DNA from 2 places in the Hyphomicrobium sp. MC8b genome. Region 2 is predicted to be linked to the other one. Evidence: predicted binding sites of a transcription regulator. Region 2 holds the regulator's gene; the other holds the start of a gene.
The links. Region 2 encodes HrcA, which represses chaperone genes, less so after heat shock. Its sites were predicted from a motif close to GTTAGCACTCNCNNNNNGNGAGTGCTAAC; they were not measured.
Positions count from the first base shown of each region.

Region 1: a site for HrcA is predicted at 2,726-2,754, ahead of groES (co-chaperone GroES). Genes of this name have one in related genera too.

Region 1 covers NZ_LR898465.1:1,175,787-1,180,205, reverse strand. Annotated here, with positions in the region: gene ACLB1Z_RS05715 (hypothetical protein) at 1-296, shown strand, start outside; gene groL (chaperonin GroEL) at 577-2,223, opposite strand; gene groES (co-chaperone GroES) at 2,263-2,577, opposite strand; gene ACLB1Z_RS05700 (H-NS family nucleoid-associated regulatory protein) at 3,032-3,361, opposite strand; gene ACLB1Z_RS05695 (superoxide dismutase) at 4,062-4,419, shown strand, end outside.
Region 2 covers NZ_LR898465.1:152,410-156,828, forward strand. Annotated here, with positions in the region: gene dnaK (molecular chaperone DnaK) at 1-218, opposite strand, end outside; gene grpE (nucleotide exchange factor GrpE) at 559-1,200, opposite strand; gene hrcA (heat-inducible transcriptional repressor HrcA) at 1,324-2,394, opposite strand; gene rph (ribonuclease PH) at 2,568-3,281, shown strand; gene ACLB1Z_RS00830 (DUF1772 domain-containing protein) at 3,304-3,729, shown strand; gene ACLB1Z_RS00835 (VOC family protein) at 3,714-4,148, shown strand; gene rdgB (RdgB/HAM1 family non-canonical purine NTP pyrophosphatase) at 4,145-4,419, shown strand, end outside.

The sequences.
Region 1 (4,419 bases), 1.0 Mb from region 2:
AAATTTTTCTAAGCGAGGAAGCCGAACGAATTCGAGAACGGGTCATAGCCGACCAAGCGCTTGAGCCTTACGCCAAGGAACTATGGGATGCCGCAAGGGCGCTACTGGGCTGCTACGAAGCGCTTTGGGTAAAAGTTAAGGTTCCTAGAAATTCGCCTGGCGCCGATCCCGGAGAAATTAAATTCGGGCACGAATGGCGTTACACAAATGACCCTGTGCTTCTTAAGCAGGTAATTGCCCTTCGTGCTAGGCTATCGGAATCTGCTGCGGCTGTTTTGAATTTGCGAAACGCTTAAGGTCCCGGGGCAAACAGCGCTCGTTTGAAGAAGCCTGCAACGCTGGCAAGCTCGGTCAGTTCGCCAAGAAACGTCCGAGCAGAGCCGATAGCGCCGCGATTTTGAAATTCGCTGGCATCCCAAACAAAAAAGCCCCGCGTCACTGCGGGGCTTTTTGATTTTCGAGGATCGACTGCGCCTTCCGGCCGGCTCGACGTAGGAGAGTCGGAAGGCGCAAGCAAAAGGATCAACTGCGCCGGGCGGCCGGCTCCGCGGAGCGGAGTCGCCCGGCGCAATTAAATTAGAAATCCATTCCGCCCATGCCGCCCATGCCGCCGCCGGGAGCGCCGTGCGAGTGGCCAGCGTCCTTCTTCGGCACGTCGGCGATCATGGCTTCCGTCGTGATCAGCAGGCCCGAAACCGAAGCGGCATCCTGCAGCGCGCAACGCACGACCTTCGTCGGGTCGATGACGCCCTGCGAGTACAGATCGCCGTACTCGTGGGACTGAGCGTTGTAGCCGTAAGCGTACTTCGAGTTCTCGAGGATCTTGCCGACGATCACCGAACCGTCTTCACCGGCGTTGGTCGAGATCTGGCGAGCCGGAGCCTGCAGCGCCTTGCGGACGATGTTGATGCCGACCTTCTGGTCGTCGTTCTCAGGCTTCAGCGAGTCGAGAGCCTTCGCAGCGCGGAGAAGCGCAACGCCGCCGCCCGGGACGATACCCTCTTCGACGGCTGCGCGCGTTGCGTGCAGAGCGTCGTCGACGCGGTCCTTGCGCTCTTTAACTTCGACTTCCGTCGCACCGCCGACCTTGATGACGGCAACGCCGCCGGCGAGCTTGGCAAGACGCTCCTGGAGCTTCTCACGGTCGTAGTCCGAGGACGTTTCCTCGATCTGCGCCTTGATCTGCTTGACGCGCGCTTCGATGTCGGCCTTCTTGCCCGAACCATCGACAATCGTCGTGTTTTCCTTGTCGATCGTCACCTTCTTGGAGCGGCCGAGCATCTGCAGCGTAACCGTCTCGAGCTTGATGCCGAGATCTTCCGAGATCACCGTGCCGCCCGTCAGGACTGCGATGTCTTCCAGCATGGCCTTGCGGCGATCGCCGAAGCCCGGAGCCTTGACGGCAGCAACCTTGAGGCCGCCGCGCAGCTTGTTGACGACGAGCGTCGCGAGAGCTTCGCCTTCGACGTCTTCAGCGATGATGAGGAGCGGCTTGCCCGACTGGACGACGGCTTCGAGAACCGGAAGCATCGCCTGGAGACCCGAAAGCTTCTTCTCGTGGATGAGAATGTAGGGATTCTCGAGTTCAGCAATCATCTTGTCGGCGTTGGTAATGAAGTACGGCGACAGGTAACCACGATCGAACTGCATGCCTTCGACGACATCGAGTTCGAAATCGAGCGTCTTGGATTCTTCAACCGTGATGACGCCTTCCGAACCGACCTTGTCCATCGCTTCGGCAATCTTCTTGCCGACGATTTCGTCGCCATTCGCCGAGATCGTGCCGACTTGAGCGATCTGATCCTTCGCGACCTTCTTCGAGTTGGTCTTGAGGTCTTCGACGATGGCCAGAACGGCGAGGTCGATACCGCGCTTCAGGTCCATCGGGTTCGAGCCGGCAGCAACCGACTTCGCGCCTTCGCGAACGATCGCCTGGGCAAGAACCGTTGCCGTCGTGGTGCCGTCACCGGCGAGGTCGGCCGTCTTCGAGGCGACCTCTTTGAGCATCTGCGCGCCCATATTCTCGAACTTGTCTTCGAGCTCGATTTCCTTCGCGACCGTCACACCGTCCTTGGTGATGCGCGGTGCGCCGAACGACTTCTCGATAACGACGTTGCGACCCTTCGGGCCGAGCGTGACTTTCACGGCGTTGGCAAGAATGTCGACACCACGCAGCATGCGCTCGCGGGCGTCCTGGGCAAACTTGACGTCTTTAGCTGCCATGTTGAGCAACTCCTAAGCTTGGCAAATAGGGGGATGAAATTAAGCGGCGGCCTTGGACTTTGCCGGGGCCGAGAGAACGCCGAGAATGTCGCTCTCTTTCATGATCAGGAGATCTTCGCCGTCGATCTTGACTTCGCTGCCCGACCACTTGCCGAACAGAACGCGATCGCCGACCTTGACGTCGAGGGGAACGACCTTGCCCGCTTCATCGCGAGCGCCGGGGCCAACGGCCACAACTTCGCCCTGCTGGGGCTTTTCCTTGGCGGTGTCGGGGATGATGATCCCGCCTGCAGTCTTTGCTTCTTCCTCAATGCGTTTCACGACGACACGATCGTGGAGAGGACGGAACGCCATGGGGGTAACCTCATGATTTGGCTAGACGATTTGTCTTTTGTTCGCAGCCTAGGATGCCAGGCCGCAGGCAACGGACATTGCTGTCCGCCGGTGCACTGCGAGCAGGATCGCTGACGAGCCCGAACGCGACGGATATATGGTGCGCACTGTTAGCACTGTCAATACTTGAGTGCTAAAACGTGATCCATTAGTATGGGCGTTCGCCTTATTGAACACCGCAGTAGCACGGGGCCATGGCGGGCCGTGCCGTCATCCGATGGCCGCGCCAAAAGTTGCAACAACAAAGCGGTTGCAGCTCACAATTACAAATCGCGCGCGATGTTTATATCGCGCGACAACTTGAAATCCATTTTTCTGAAGAGCGGGTTCGCGCAATTCATTTATCGCAAACAGTTATTCTGCGATGAGAATTCCGCATTTTCCTCAGTTGCCCCGTCATACAAATTTCGCGACATCAAATCGCGAAATCGGCAAGCTTAGCACCTTTCCTAAGCCGTTCGACCAGCCAGTTCGGCTTACGACCGCGCCCCGTCCAGGTATCGGCTTTATTTTCAGGATTGGCGTATTTCGCAACGCCGATCGACTTGCCTTTTACTGCGCCGCGTCCGCGGCTTGCACCAAATAATTCGGCCACGGAAAATCCGTGTGTTTCTGCAAGATCCGCGACTTTCTTTTTTAGTTCGGCGCGTTCCCGGTCCCGAGCGGCTGCGATCGCCTTCTGAACTTTCGTTTCAAGGTCGACAAGCTCCTTCAGGGAAAGTTTGTCGACATTGATCGTCGCCATAGATTTTACTTTTCGCATCACCAACGACAACCTCTACTAGATTTCCTGCCCGCCGGTGTAATCACATCCCGACCCCTGCGCAGCAGGAATCTCCGAGATGTGTCACCGTGTCAACGCAACCTCATAAATACTCGTGAATATTCCGCAAACGAGAAATGGCGGATCACATATTTTTCAATGCCGCCAATTCATTAGTTTAAGCGGAGCGATATCACCACCTAAAATGCGCCTACGAACAAACGCTCAGGCTGAGAAATAGCACGAAATCTTGCCAATGAATTCAGCCTTTCCAACAGCCGGACCCTTACCGGATCGCAATCGAAAATCGCGTTCTTCTAATAATACCCGCAAACAATCCGTGTAGATACTAAAATACGAATTTGCATTGATGGCAAAAGAAAGAAATTACGGCCGGCATTCTTTGCAGCGATCTTGAAGGCTCTCACGGCATTCAAATTATTAAATTGTTGACTTTATCTGGGTCGCAGCCCGCCGCGAATTTTGGAGCCCAGCGTCCGCCATTAAATCTCTCCCACCATCCGGAAGATCGATATGCGAACGACGAAAATCGCCGATTAGTGTCGGCGCAGTGGAACTGCATCGCCAACCGCGGGTTCAGCCTTCGACTTGTGTAAGCTGGTTTCAAAAGCTACGTTCCCGCGGCTTTCAATCCACCCCGCAACATGATGAGTGGCCGTCTATGACGCTGAAATTACCTGATCTTCCTTATGCCTATGATGCTCTCGCGCCGTTCATGTCGGCCGAGACACTCGAGTTTCACCACGACAAGCATCACTTGGCGTATGTCGAAAATGGCAACAAGCTGCTTGCTGGCTCGAAGTACGAGGGCCAGTCGCTCGAAGATATCGTCAAGAACGCCTACGCCGATAAGGCCCAGGGCCTCATCAACAACGTTGGCCAGCACTATAACCATCTGCATTTCTGGCAGTGGATGAAGAAGGGCGGCGGCGGCAACAAGCTGCCCGGCAACGTCCAGAAGCTTGTCGACGGTTACGGCGGCTTCGACAAGGTGCGCAACGACTTCATCGAAGCCGGCA
Region 2 (4,419 bases):
ATCAGGCGCTTGATCGCGAAAAAGGTGTTGGTGGGGTTCGTGACTGCCTGGCGCTTGGCTGGCAGACCGACGAGACGTTCGTCGTCGGCGGTAAATGCAACAATGGACGGGGTGGTATTGGCGCCTTCGGAGTTCTCAAGGACTTTCGGTTTGCCGCCATCCATGACGGCGACGCACGAGTTGGTCGTGCCGAGGTCAATACCGATTACTTTTGCCATTCGCATCAATCCTTCTCAGTTGCGGCAGACCGGGTGGACCCTCTATTGGCATCCAACGTGCTCCCCAACGAGAGGTCAGAGGCACCGGTCCCCAGGATTTCAATTGTGTGACCGACGGTTATATAGGGGCCTGATTTCAGCGTGCAACGCTTCTTATCCCCTCCATAGATCAACTTTATCGCCTTTTGATTGCGTCAAAACGGAACTACCCGCCGTGACGCAATGCTTCAGTTTGCAAGCTTTTTTCTGCGGTTGAAGCGCATCCCTGGAGAGGAGGAGGCGCCTTGATTTCGCTCAACGTTTGTTCTGTTGCGACGCTGGTCGCGACGTCGCAGCCGCATCAAGCATCGGCGGGCGGCTCCGACGAGGCAGGGGCAGCATCGTCAGCCTTGGCGACTTTCGGGCCGCCGCGGGAGACGACGACCATCGCCGGCCGCAGGTTGCGGTCATCGATCATGTAACCGACCTGATAGACCTGCAGCACGGTGCCAGCTGGGACGTTTGCGTTCTCCTGCTCCATCACGGCTTGGTGGTGGTGCGGATTGAAGGGCTGGCCGGCCGGGTCGATGGCGCGGACACCGTGACGCTCAAGGGCCGTCTTATAATCACGCTCGGCGAGAATGACCCCATCGAGCAAGGTTTTCAGGGCCGGATCGCTCTCGACGGCATCCTTCGGCACGGCGGCGATAGCGCGCTGGAAGTTGTCGCCGACTGTCAAGATATCCTTGGCAAACTTGGTGATCGCATACTTCGCCGTCTCTTCCTTTTCCTTTTCGAGGCGGCGGCGGACGTTCTCCGTTTCAGCAACGGCGCGCAGGTACTGATCCTGCTTGGCAGCAGCTTCGGCGGACTTCTTTTCGAGATCGGCCTGAAGGGCGGCGATCATCGCCTTGAGCTGCTCGACGCTCACATCTCCCATTTCGGGGGGCGTTGCCGCGGACGGTTGCACGGTCTCGTCTATGGGCTTTTTGTCGTCGCTCATTTTTCTCTTCGCTGGAATAGCACTGCAAAAATTCCGGTGCCGGGGTATCGGCCGCTAGGCCGTAAAAATCAAGGCAGTTCAAGTTGGGGTGCGTCAGAAGCGGGTCAAATAGGTCTCGATGCCTCAGCCCATCAAGCGGCTCATCAGCTTGGCTGTATAATCCACCATCGGGATGATGCGGGCATAATTGAGCCGCGTCGGGCCGATAACGCCTAGCACGCCGACGACGTGGCGGGTCTCATCCCGAAATGGGGCAACAATCAACGATGAGCCCGAAAGCGAAAACAGCTTGTTTTCCGAGCCAATGAAAATGCGGACGCCTTCGGCCGTTTCGGAGGCGCCGAGCAGCTCGACGATGTCCTGCTTGGATTCGAAGGCGTCAAAGAGCTGGCGGATGCGTTCCAGGTCTTCGGCGGCGGTCACGTCTTTTAGGAGGTTACTCTGACCGCGGACGATGAGGCTCTTGCGATCATCGGCGACACCTGACCATTCGGCGAGCCCGGCCTTGATGACCTTTTGGGTCAATACGTCGAGTTCTGCCTTGGCGGCGTTCAACGACTTTTCGAGTTCTGCCCTGGCTTCGGCGAGCGTCAGGCCGCGCAAGTGGGTGTTGAGATAGTTGGAAGCTTCCTGCAAGGCAGACGGCGGCAAGCCATCGGGAAGGTTGATGATGCGGTTCTCAACGTTCTGGTCTTCATCGACCAGGATGACGAGGCCGCGTCCGGGTTCGAGCGGCACGAATTCGATGTGGCGCAGGCGGGCGACCTGTTTTTCGGCGAGGACGACGCCCGCGCAGTGGGACAGACCGGACATCAGTTCGCCCGCTTCGCTCAAAAGCTGATCGACCGATTTTTCGCGGCGGACGGCGATCTGGGCTTCGATCTGACGGCGCTCGTCCGGGGTGATGTCGCCGACTTCAAGAAGGCCGTCAACGAACAGACGCAGGCCGAGCTGGGTGGGCAGGCGCCCCGCAGACGTGTGCGGCGCGATAATGAGGCCGAGCTGCTCCAAGTCCGACATGACGTTGCGGATCGAGGCTGGCGAGAGCGCGATCGGCAAGGCGCGTGACAGATTGCGAGAGCCAACCGGCTCACCCGTCGCCAGATAGCTTTCGACGATGCGCCGCAGGATCGTCCGCGAGCGCTCGTTAAGCTTTTGCAGCTGCGTTTTGCCGTCCAGGATGGGTGCTGCCACGATTTGATCTTCCGTGTTCACCGTCAAAATCTATGAATGACAGGGGCCTACGTCAAATCCTGCGGTGTTTTCTGGGTATCTGCACCCTTCTTTCAACCGATAAGGTTTCCGGTTGAAGGCTGGGGGGGCCTTCATTAGGGTCGCGGCCGCAATACCAACAATTCAGGGAACTCATGCGACCTTCCAAACGCAAGCCAGACGAGTTGCGCCGTGTTTCAATCGAGCGGGCCGTTTCCAAATATGCCGAAGGCTCCTGCCTCATCAAATTCGGCGACACCCATGTTCTTTGCACGGCGAGCTTGGAAGAGCGCCTCCCGCAGTGGCTGAAGGGTCAGGGCCGCGGCTGGGTGACGGCCGAATACTCGATGCTGCCGCGGTCGACGCACGACCGGACGCGGCGCGAGGTGACGAGCGGCCATCCGTCAGGGCGGACGCAAGAAATTCAGCGTCTCGTCGGCCGGGCGCTTCGTGCGGTCGTCGATCTGACGAAGCTTGGCGAACGGCAGATCACGGTCGACTGCGACGTCATCCAGGCCGATGGCGGCACGCGCACGGCGTCGATCACCGGCGCGTGGGTGGCTCTGCACGATTGCATCCAGTGGATGAAAATGCGCGACATGGTGAAGGATGCCGTGCTGCGCGATCACGTGGCTGCCGTGTCGTGCGGTCTCTATAAAGGTGAGCCGGTGCTCGATCTCGACTATGCCGAGGACAGCAACGCGGATGCCGATTCCAATTTCGTGATGACCGGTTCGGGTGGCATCGTCGAAATCCAAGGCACGGCCGAGACGACGCCCTTCACAGAAGACAAGTTCACCGAGCTGATGGGGCTCGCCAAGAAGGGGATCGGCGAACTCGTTCAGCTGCAGAAGCTGACGGTCGCTTAAGACCAGACAACGGAGCGAGGCCATGTTCGGACCTTTTGCCCTGACGGTCGCGGCGCTGTTCACCGGCGCGGCGATCTATATCAACTGGGCAGAGCAACCGGCGCGGCTTTCTCTCGACGATGCTGCGATGCTTGCGGAATGGAAACCCGCCTACCGGCGCGGATTCCAGATGCAGGCGTCGCTTGCCGTCATCGGCTTCATTCTGGGAACGCTCGAGTGGCTGGTCACCGGCAAGGTGATCTGGCTTGCCGGTGGCGCGGCGCTACTCGCCAATTGGCCGTTTACGATCTTCGCGATCATGCCGGTCAATAAGATCCTTGAAGAGACCCCGTTCGAACGGGCCAACGAAGAGACACGGGCGCTGATCGAGCGCTGGGGCATGCTGCACGGCGTGCGCAGCGTGCTTGGCGCCTTCAGCCTGGGGCTTTTCCTATGGGCGTCGATTTAAACATACCGCCGGCACTGCCTGGTGTGCTCGAAACGGTGCTTTACGCGCGGGATCTCGTGCCGATTGAAGACTTTTATCGTCGGGTCTTTGGCATTCGACCATTTCAAGCCGTTGCCGGCCGCCACCTCTTTTACCGACTAGGTACGCAGATGCTTTTAATCTTCAATCCGGAGACATCGCGTATTCCGCCCGCGCACGATGCGCTGCCAGTGCCGCCTCACGGCATGCGTGGCGAGGGGCATGTCTGCTTTCGAGCCACGCGCGACGACCTCGTGCGTTGGAGGCATCGACTTGAGAGCCTCCATATTCCGATCGAAGCCGAACTCGAATGGCCGCGCGGCGGCCGCTCAATCTACTTTCGCGATCCGGCGGGCAATTGCCTCGAATTTGCCGAGCCGCGCATCTGGGGACTGCAATGAAGACTCTTTCGAAGGGCATGAAGCTCGTCGTGGCGAGCCACAACCCTGGCAAGGTCTGGGAGATCAATCAACTCATCCAGCCTTATGGACTCGATGCCGTTTCGGCGGGCGAGCTTGGGCTTTCGGAACCCGAAGAGACGGAGACGACGTTTGCTGGCAACGCGCGGCTGAAGGCTGTCGCAGCGGCTGAGGGTTCTGGGTTGCTGGCGCTTGCCGATGACTCCGGACTTGAAGTCGAATGCCTGGATGGCGCGCCGGGGATCTATTCGGC